Regions from separate parts of the Enterobacter sp. ECC_219_Taxon_10 genome, predicted to be linked through region 3. Evidence: predicted binding sites of a transcription regulator. Region 3 holds the regulator's gene; each other region holds the start of a gene.
What was found. The regulator CRP, encoded in region 3, controls carbon source genes, mostly activating them, when cyclic AMP is high. The targets are predictions, from matches to a motif close to ATGTGANNNNNNTCACAT.
Positions count from the first base shown of each region.

Region 1: the regulator CRP is predicted to act here: its motif matches at 1,328-1,345, upstream of hpt (hypoxanthine phosphoribosyltransferase).
Region 2: the regulator CRP is predicted to act here: its motif matches at 1,070-1,087, upstream of mlc (sugar metabolism global transcriptional regulator Mlc).
Region 4: the regulator CRP is predicted to act here: its motif matches at 1,373-1,390, upstream of focA (formate transporter FocA).

Region 1 covers NZ_CM178005.1:856,210-858,412, reverse strand. The annotation lists gene can (carbonate dehydratase) at 1-597, shown strand, start outside; gene hpt (hypoxanthine phosphoribosyltransferase) at 663-1,199, opposite strand; gene AC4ICF_RS03965 (glucose/quinate/shikimate family membrane-bound PQQ-dependent dehydrogenase) at 1,408-2,203, shown strand, end outside.
Region 2 covers NZ_CM178005.1:2,216,771-2,218,973, reverse strand. The annotation lists gene mlc (sugar metabolism global transcriptional regulator Mlc) at 1-982, opposite strand, end outside; gene AC4ICF_RS10640 (LysR family transcriptional regulator) at 1,112-2,008, opposite strand; gene AC4ICF_RS10635 (MFS transporter) at 2,130-2,203, shown strand, end outside.
Region 3 covers NZ_CM178005.1:4,478,387-4,480,589, forward strand. The annotation lists gene AC4ICF_RS21425 (phosphoribulokinase) at 1-248, shown strand, start outside; gene AC4ICF_RS21430 (OsmC family protein) at 315-719, opposite strand; gene crp (cAMP-activated global transcriptional regulator CRP) at 1,031-1,663, shown strand; gene AC4ICF_RS21440 (YccS/YhfK family putative transporter) at 1,721-2,203, shown strand, end outside.
Region 4 covers NZ_CM178005.1:1,696,888-1,699,090, forward strand. The annotation lists gene pflB (formate C-acetyltransferase) at 1-405, opposite strand, end outside; gene focA (formate transporter FocA) at 457-1,314, opposite strand; gene ycaO (30S ribosomal protein S12 methylthiotransferase accessory factor YcaO) at 1,721-2,203, opposite strand, start outside.

The DNA.
Region 1 (2,203 bases), 1.3 Mb from region 3:
CCCGGATTTTTTGGAAAACTGGCGCAAGCCCAAAACCCGCGCTTTCTCTGGATTGGCTGTTCAGACAGCCGCGTACCTGCGGAACGCCTGACCGGCCTTGAGCCCGGCGAACTGTTTGTTCACCGCAACGTCGCCAACCTGGTGATTCATACCGATCTCAACTGTCTTTCCGTGGTTCAGTATGCCGTTGACGTTCTGGAAGTCGAGCACATCATTATTTGCGGCCACTACGGCTGCGGCGGCGTGCAGGCGGCGGTTGAAAATCCGGAACTGGGGTTGATTGATAACTGGCTGCTGCACATCCGCGATATCTGGTTCAAACATAGTTCACTGCTCGGCGAAATGCCGCAAGAGCGACGCATGGACACCCTGTGCGAGCTCAACGTGATGGAGCAGGTATATAACCTTGGGCATTCGACCATCATGCAGTCGGCGTGGAAACGCGGGCAGAAGGTTTCAATCCACGGCTGGGCGTACGGTATTCACGATGGCCTGCTGCGCAATCTGGAAGTCACCGCCACTAACCGCGAAACGCTGGAGCAGCGCTACCGTTCGGGGATTGCCAACCTCAAGCTTAAGCATGTGAACCATAAATAAACAAAACCGGGGGTTTTCACCCTCTCCCCGTGGGAGAGGGCTGGGATGAGGGCATCAGCCCGCTATTACTCGTCCAGCAATACCACTTTCCCGACATACGGCAGATGACGATAACGCTGCGCGTAGTCAATGCCGTAACCGACGACGAATTCGTCCGGAATCGAGAAACCGACAAACTCCACCGGCACCTGCACTTCACGGCGGTCAGGTTTATCCAGCAGAGTACAAATCGCCAGAGATTTTGGCTCACGCAGGCTCAGGATCTCGCGCACTTTTGACAGCGTGTTGCCGGAGTCAATAATGTCTTCAACGATCAACACATCTTTGCCACGAATATCTTCATCCAGATCTTTCAGGATTTTCACATCACGGGTTGTGGACATGCCGCTGCCGTAGCTGGAGGCGGTCATAAAATCGACCTCGTGTGGCACCTGCACTTCACGGCACAGGTCTGCCATGAACATGAAAGAGCCACGCAACAGGCCCACCAGCACCATTTCGCTGCCGCTGTCCTTGTAATGTTCGGTGATTTGACGACCCAGTTCGGCGATACGCGCTTTGATCTCGGCTTCCGGGATCATCACTTCAACAGTATGTTTCATATTACTAACCATATGATTTTAATGAAAATCTCTCAATGCAGGTGAATGTGTTTCCGGCATCGATACGCAAGCCAGCCATTATACCAGCAAATGGATAACCCTGGCGCATGAGTTATAAAAAGCAAATATTGTGATTCCGATCACACTTGTTAATACCTATAATTAGTTGCTAGCAAATTATTAACAAAAACTGACGAGTACACTTTCTATGGCTGAAACAAACTCTAAACAGCCGCGTCTACTGGTGACACTAACAGCGCTATTCGCCGCCTTCTGCGGCCTGTACCTGTTAATCGGTGGCGTCTGGCTGGTCGCGATCGGCGGCTCCTGGTACTACCCGATTGCGGGCCTGGTTATGCTTGGCGTAACCGTCCTGCTCTGGCGTAGAAAACAATCCGCACTGTGGCTCTATACCGCACTGCTCCTCGCCACGATGATCTGGGGCGTCTGGGAAGTCGGCTTCGACTTCTGGGCGCTGACCCCGCGCAGCGACATCCTGGTCTTCTTCGGTATCTGGCTGATCCTGCCGTTTGTCTGGCGTCGCCTGATTGTCCCTTCCAGCGGTGCCGTTGCGGCGCTGGTGGTAGCGCTGTTAATCAGCGGCGGCATCCTGACATGGGCAGGTTTTAACGACCCACAGGAGATCAACGGCACGCTGAACGCGGAATCCACGCCTGCGGCAGCTATCTCTCAGGTGGCGGACGGCGACTGGCCGGCCTATGGTCGTAACCAGGAAGGTCAACGCTACTCCCCGCTGAAGCAGATCAACGCGGACAACGTTAAAAACCTGAAGGAAGCCTGGGTATTCCGTACCGGCGACCTGAAGATGCCAAACGATCCGGGCGAGCTGACCAATGAAGTGACCCCGATTAAAGTGGGCAACATGCTCTACCTGTGTACGGCGCACCAGCGTCTGTTCGCGCTCGACGCGGCCACCGGTAAAGAGAAATGGCACTTCGATCCGCAGCTGAACTCCAACCCGTCCTTCCAGCATGTCACCTGCC
Region 2 (2,203 bases), 2.3 Mb from region 3:
TAGCCAGAATGCGGCCAACGTTATTCCCCACTCCGGTAATGATGTCCTTCGCCAGCAGATCGCCCTGGCGCGCGGCGGCGCAGAGGGAGTCCACCGTTAAGGGCTGGCCGTGCAGCGAGGAGCTCATGGACTGACTGAGCCGGACCTGCGCCAGTTCCAGCACGCTTTCCACGCTGGCAATCGTCTCCAGACAACCGTGATTCCCGCAGTAGCAGCGCTTACCGTACGGGTCGACTTGGGTGTGGCCGATTTCCACCAGGCTGCTGCTGCCGGCGTGGAGAAGACGACCGTCGGTGATCACCCCCGCCCCGACGTTATGGTCGATGACCACCTGAATGACGTCCCGCGCACCGCGAGACGCGCCAAACAGCGCTTCCGCCATCGTCCAGGCGCTGATGTCGTGCTGAATATAGACCGGCACGCCGGTATGGTTTTTCAGCACCTCACCCAGCGGCATCTCTTTGACGTCGTCGTAAAACGGCATGCGGTGCACAATGCCGTTTTCGGTATCAATAATTCCCGGCATGGTGATGGCAATCGCCGTCAGGCGCTCAAGCCGCTGCTGATGGCGGATAAAGAAGCGATCGATGTGCGAGACAATCGCGTCAAGGAGCGGCTCCTCGGCATTGAGCGGTAGCTCAAGCCGGTCTTCCACCACCAGCTTGCTGCTGAGATCGCGCAGCGCAAGGAAGATCTCTCCGCGGCTAATGCGCAGTGAGAGGTAGTGCCAGGCTTCCGTCTCAACTACCAGCCCGACCGCCGGACGGCCACGGCTGCCCGGCTCCTGAATTTCCGTCTCCTGAACCAGGTGCGCTTCCAGCATTTCGCGGACAATCTTGGTGATACTGGCAGGTGCCAGCTGTGCCAGGCGCGACAGATCGATACGCGAAACCGGACCAAGCTGATCAATCAGGCGATACACCGCGCCAGCATTGGTCTGCTTAATCTGATCAATATGCCCTGGCTGACTATCAGCAACCACCTCGTACTCCCTTATTTTCGAGCTTCGAAATAAACTATTGGCTATGGTGAAGCACTTCCATGGGTGTCGTCAAATATTTACTTAGCCATGTGATTTACCGCACATTTTTACCCGTTTTCCCGGGAAAAATCAGGCTGCGGAGGCCTGGATTAACTGCTGTTTGAAGCGCTGCGCAGCATGACTCTGTTCGCGATGTTTTGACCACACCAGCCACATCTCCGAAACGGCATCCTCTTCGGCAATGGCAACCCAGCGCATTTCGCGCAGCTGTACCCGCTTAAAGGAGGCCGGGAGTATCGACACGCCCAGCCCGGCGGCGACCAGGCCAATAATGGTCATCGCCTCTCCCACTTCCTGGGTAATGACCGGCGCCAGATCGTAGCGGCGCATCAGCCCCAGAATATCGTCATACAGACCCGTTCCGACCTGCGGGTCAAAAAAAACAAACGGCTCTTTTGCCAGCTCTGCCAGCGAGACCGCCGGACGCGACGCCAGCGGGTGATCGAGCGGGATCATGGCCATCAGCGGTTCGCGCAGGATCACCTCCCACGCCAGCGTGTCCGGCAGTTGGGTATTACGCATCAGCCCCAGATCGAGCGCACCTTCATTCAGCGGCGCAATCTGCTCGCGGGTATTAATTTCGCGCGTCTGAATATGCACATCCGGAAAATGACGGCGGAATGACGAGAGCGTCTGCGAGACGGCGCTGATAAACGGCGCGGACGAGGTAAACCCGATTCGCAGCTCTCCGGCTTCCCCGAGATAAAGCCGTTCCGCCCGGGCGGCGGCGTCATCGACCATGCTCAGGATTTGTCGGCTGTCGATCAGAAACTGCTTCCCCGCCGCCGTCAGGCTCACGCTGCGGTTGGTGCGGGCCAGAAGGCGCGCCCCGACCTGCTGTTCCAGGATCTGAATCTGCTGGCTTAAGGGTGGCTGAGAGATATTCAGCCGCGCCGCCGCGCGACCAAAATGCAGCTCCTCAGCGACGGCGACAAAGTAGCGAAGATGACGCAGCTCGATATTCATATTTTTAAGGTATCATTTGAGATTATTAATATATTAGACAGAATATTTACATTTTCCTACCCTGAACAGGTGGTCATACCCGTCACCCGAAATCACGGGGATGTTTAAGCAAGGAAACTGTGTGAGTCGTACAACTACTATTGATATCGATCCGGCAAGAGATATCAATGATTTACCCGGAGCACCGCAGCCGGT
Region 3 (2,203 bases):
TGCCGACGGTGGACACCTCCAATCCGTTCGCGGCGAAAAGCATCCCGTCGCTGGACGAGAGCTTTGTGGTGATCCACTTCCGCAATCTTGAAGGCATTGATTACCCCTGGCTGCTGGCGATGCTGCAGGGCTCGTTTATTTCGCACATGAATACGTTAGTGGTGCCGGGTGGAAAAATGGGGCTGGCAATGGAGCTCATCATGACGCCGCTGGTTCAGCGGTTGATGGAAGGGAAGCAGATCGCGTAAACATGTTCCCTCTCCCCGTGGGAGAGGGTTAGGGTGAGGGCATCAACACGCACGATGCCCCGTGAATCACACCTCAATCACTTCATACGAATGCGTAATTTTTACCGCTTTCTCCAGCATTAGCGCCACAGAGCAGTATTTCTCCGCAGACAGGTCCACCGCGCGTGAAACCGCCGCGTCTTTCAGCGCTTTCCCGGTGACAACAAAGTGCAGATTTATGTGGGTGAACAGGCGTGGCGCCTCTTCGCGACGTTCTGAGGTGAGTTTAACCTCGCAATCCGTTACGTCATGACGACCTTTTTGCAGAATCGACACCACGTCAATCGCACTGCATCCACCTGCCGCCATCAGCACCATTTCCATTGGGCTCGGCGCTTTATCGCCGGAGTTACCATCCATCAAAATCTGGTGTCCTGACGCGGACTCCCCCAGGAACGTTAAACCTTCAACCCACTTCACGCGCGCTTGCATATTCATTAACTCCAACGTTGCATTTTTGGTGACAGATTACGCGTGCGTTACATTTCTCGCAATGGAAGGCGACCTGCATCATGCTGAAGCGAGACACCAGGAGACACGCGGCGAAAGCTATGCTAAAACACTCAGGATGCTACAGTAATACATTGACGTTACACATGTATGCAGAGGACATCAAACTTTACTGGCTGCGAAACGTTACGACAGCCGACTTCCCAGGGTATGGGTAAGAATTCGATTGCAACCCCAGAGTCCGGATGCATCTGATGACTCTGGTGACAGCTTATAACAGAGGATAACAGCGCATGGTGCTTGGCAAACCGCAAACAGACCCGACTCTCGAATGGTTCTTGTCTCATTGCCACATTCATAAGTACCCATCGAAGAGCACGCTGATTCACCAGGGTGAAAAAGCGGAAACGTTGTATTACATCGTCAAAGGCTCGGTGGCAGTGCTGATCAAAGATGAGGAAGGGAAAGAGATGATCCTTTCTTATCTGAACCAGGGCGATTTTATCGGTGAACTGGGCCTGTTTGAAGAAGGCCAGGAACGTAGCGCCTGGGTTCGTGCAAAGACAGCATGTGAAGTGGCTGAAATTTCTTACAAGAAATTCCGTCAGCTGATTCAGGTAAACCCTGACATCCTGATGCGTCTTTCTTCCCAGATGGCGCGCCGTCTGCAGGTGACGTCAGAGAAAGTGGGTAACCTCGCCTTCCTGGACGTGACCGGCCGTATCGCGCAAACCCTGCTGAACCTGGCGAAACAGCCAGACGCTATGACCCACCCGGACGGCATGCAAATTAAAATTACCCGTCAGGAAATTGGTCAGATCGTCGGTTGCTCCCGTGAAACAGTGGGCCGTATTCTGAAAATGCTGGAAGATCAAAACCTGATCTCCGCCCACGGTAAAACCATCGTGGTTTACGGAACCCGTTAATCCTGCTTAAACGGCGTGCCATCGCGAGGTGTCACGCCGTTTTTGTCTCTTTTCCCCATGTGGCGCAGGCTGATCTATCACCCGGAAGTTAACTACGCACTGCGACAAACGCTGGTGTTGTGTCTTCCCGTGGCCGTGGGCCTGCTCCTGGGTCATCTTCAGCAGGGCCTGCTGTTTTCCCTCGTGCCCGCCTGCTGCAACATTGCCGGTCTGGACACGCCGCATAAGCGCTTTTTCAAACGCCTGATTATCGGCGGCTGCCTGTTTGCAGGCTGTAGCCTCGCGGTGCAGCTGTTACTGGCTCGCGATATTCCCCTGCCGCTGATCCTGACCGTGCTGGCGATGACCCTCGGCGTCACGGCGGAAATCAGCTCGCTGCACGCTCGCCTGCTTCCAGCGTCACTCATTGCGGCCATCTTTACCCTGAGCCTCGCCGGGAATATGCCCGTGTGGGAGCCGCTGCTGATCTACGCCCTCGGCACGCTGTGGTACGGGCTGTTTAACTGGTTCTGGTTCTGGCTATGGCGAGAGCAGCCGCTG
Region 4 (2,203 bases), 2.2 Mb from region 3:
TTTCAGCATTGGGTCCAGCTCGCGGTTATACGCTTTGCAGGAACCTTCAACCATTTTGATACCACCGAACGGGATGATTGCGCGTTTCAGTGGTGCTTCAGTCTGCAGACCAACGATTTTCTCAAGGGCTTTGTTGATGTAGCCAGCATCGTGAGAAGTGATGGTGGAAGCAACGGAGGTGTCAAAATCAACTGGCGCGTGAGTGCGGTTTTCCAGTTTAACGCCTTCCATTACGCTGTCCCACAGCTTGGTGGTCGCATCAGTTGCGCCAGCCAGGAAGGATTCGTCACCTTCATACGGGGTATAGTTTTTCTGAATGAAGTCACGGACGTTTACTTCATTCTGCCAGTCACCTTTCGCAAAACCTTCCCAGGCTGTGGCTAACTTTTCATTAAGCTCGGACATGTAACACCTACCTTCTTAAGTGGATTTTTTATTTACTGCCTGAGAAAACCATCAATGATGATCGTCGCCACGCAGGTAAATGACCCAGTATGTCAACCCAACTAACAGACCCCCACCGATAATGTTCCCGATAGTGACGGGGATCAGGTTATCAGTAATGAAATTCATAATAGTCAGGTGAGAGAAACTTTCCGGGGATGAACCAACTGCGGTCCAGAACTCCGGGCTTGCAAAGTTGCGGATAACAATCCCCATCGGGATCATGAACATATTCGCAATACTGTGCTCAAAGCCGCTGGCAACAAACATCGCAACCGGCAGAACCATAATCATGGCTTTATCCATCAGGCTACGACCCGAGTAGCTCATCCAGACCGCCAGGCAGACCATCAGGTTTGCGAGGATGCCGAGAGCAACGGCTTCGATAAATGTGTGATGCATTTTGTGGTCGGCGGTCTGCAGGACGTTAAGGCCCCAGCCGCCGTTGGCGGTCATATACTCGCCAGAGAGCCACATCAACAGAACAAAGAGCAGACAGCCAATCAGGTTACCAACGTAGACGTTAAGCCAGTTGCGCGCCAGTTGACCCCAGGTAATTCTTCCGCTGGCCTTTGCCACGACAATCAGCACCGTTGAGGTGAAGAGGTCGGCGCCGCAGATGACGCAGAGAATCAGGCCCAGTGAGAAGCAAATGCCGCCAATCAGTTTAGCTATGCCGAAAGGCATTCCGGCAGTACCGGTGGTGGCGGTGATGTAGAAGACGAAAGCGATTGAGATGAACACACCTGCGGTGATCGCCAGATAGAACGTCTTCATCGGGTGTTTCGTTGCTTTATAGACACCCGCTTCTTCGGCAACTTTTGCCATCGCGGCGGGGAGTAAAAGATCAAAAGGGTTGTCAGCTTTCACACTAACTCTCTCTTTATTAAGTCGGCGACGAGATACTAACAAAGCATTATAGAAGAGAAATTGATATAGATCATATCTCGCCTGGCTTATAGGCCCGCAGTGTGTATGGTTTTACAACAAATGCGGAGTAAGTATTTGATTATCCGTATAAAAATAAATTTTAAAAGTTATGAAAAGAGTTGAATTTTTTCGTTCGGCCCCCTTCGAAACAGTTAATTAATATGGGGTATTTACCATAAAAAGTAACAATAAAGCCCAGGCAAATATTATTATATTTACCCATGTTTAACTTTATTATTACAATCAATAATCATTGCCGAAGAGAATAAAAAACGGGGCAATGAAATTGCCCCGTAATATAGCCCAGACGATTGAATACGCCTACTGCTGTTAATGTTATGTGCGCTTATTTTGACCAGTAAGCGGCTTTTGCTTTCTGCAGCTTTTCATAGGCCTTCAGCAGAGACTGATGCGCCGGGAAGGCTTTCAAATCGCTGTCAACTGCCTGCAGACCGTAGAACGGCTCTTCACCGCTCAGCGCCGCGCTGGCGGCTTCAACCGCTTCAGCACCGTACATACGTACGAAAGCGTTCAGGTACTGCAGTGGCTCGCGATCGTCTTCCTGTGCAAGCAGCAACAGGGTTTGCAGGCAGCGGTAATAGTTGGTGCGCTCGGCGGAGAAGACCGACTGGTTAAACTCCATGGTCCATTCGGTCCAGGCCAGGGCCTGATCCAGATCGCCGCCCGCCAGCGCCAGCATCGCTTTCAGTTCGCCGATGCGCAGGGTGTACCAGCCGTTGTCTTTCCCGGTCGCCAGACCCAGCAGTTCGCGCACGCGGGTAAAATCATCGTGGCCCTCATCGTCCAGCTGGGCGATCAGGTTGAGATA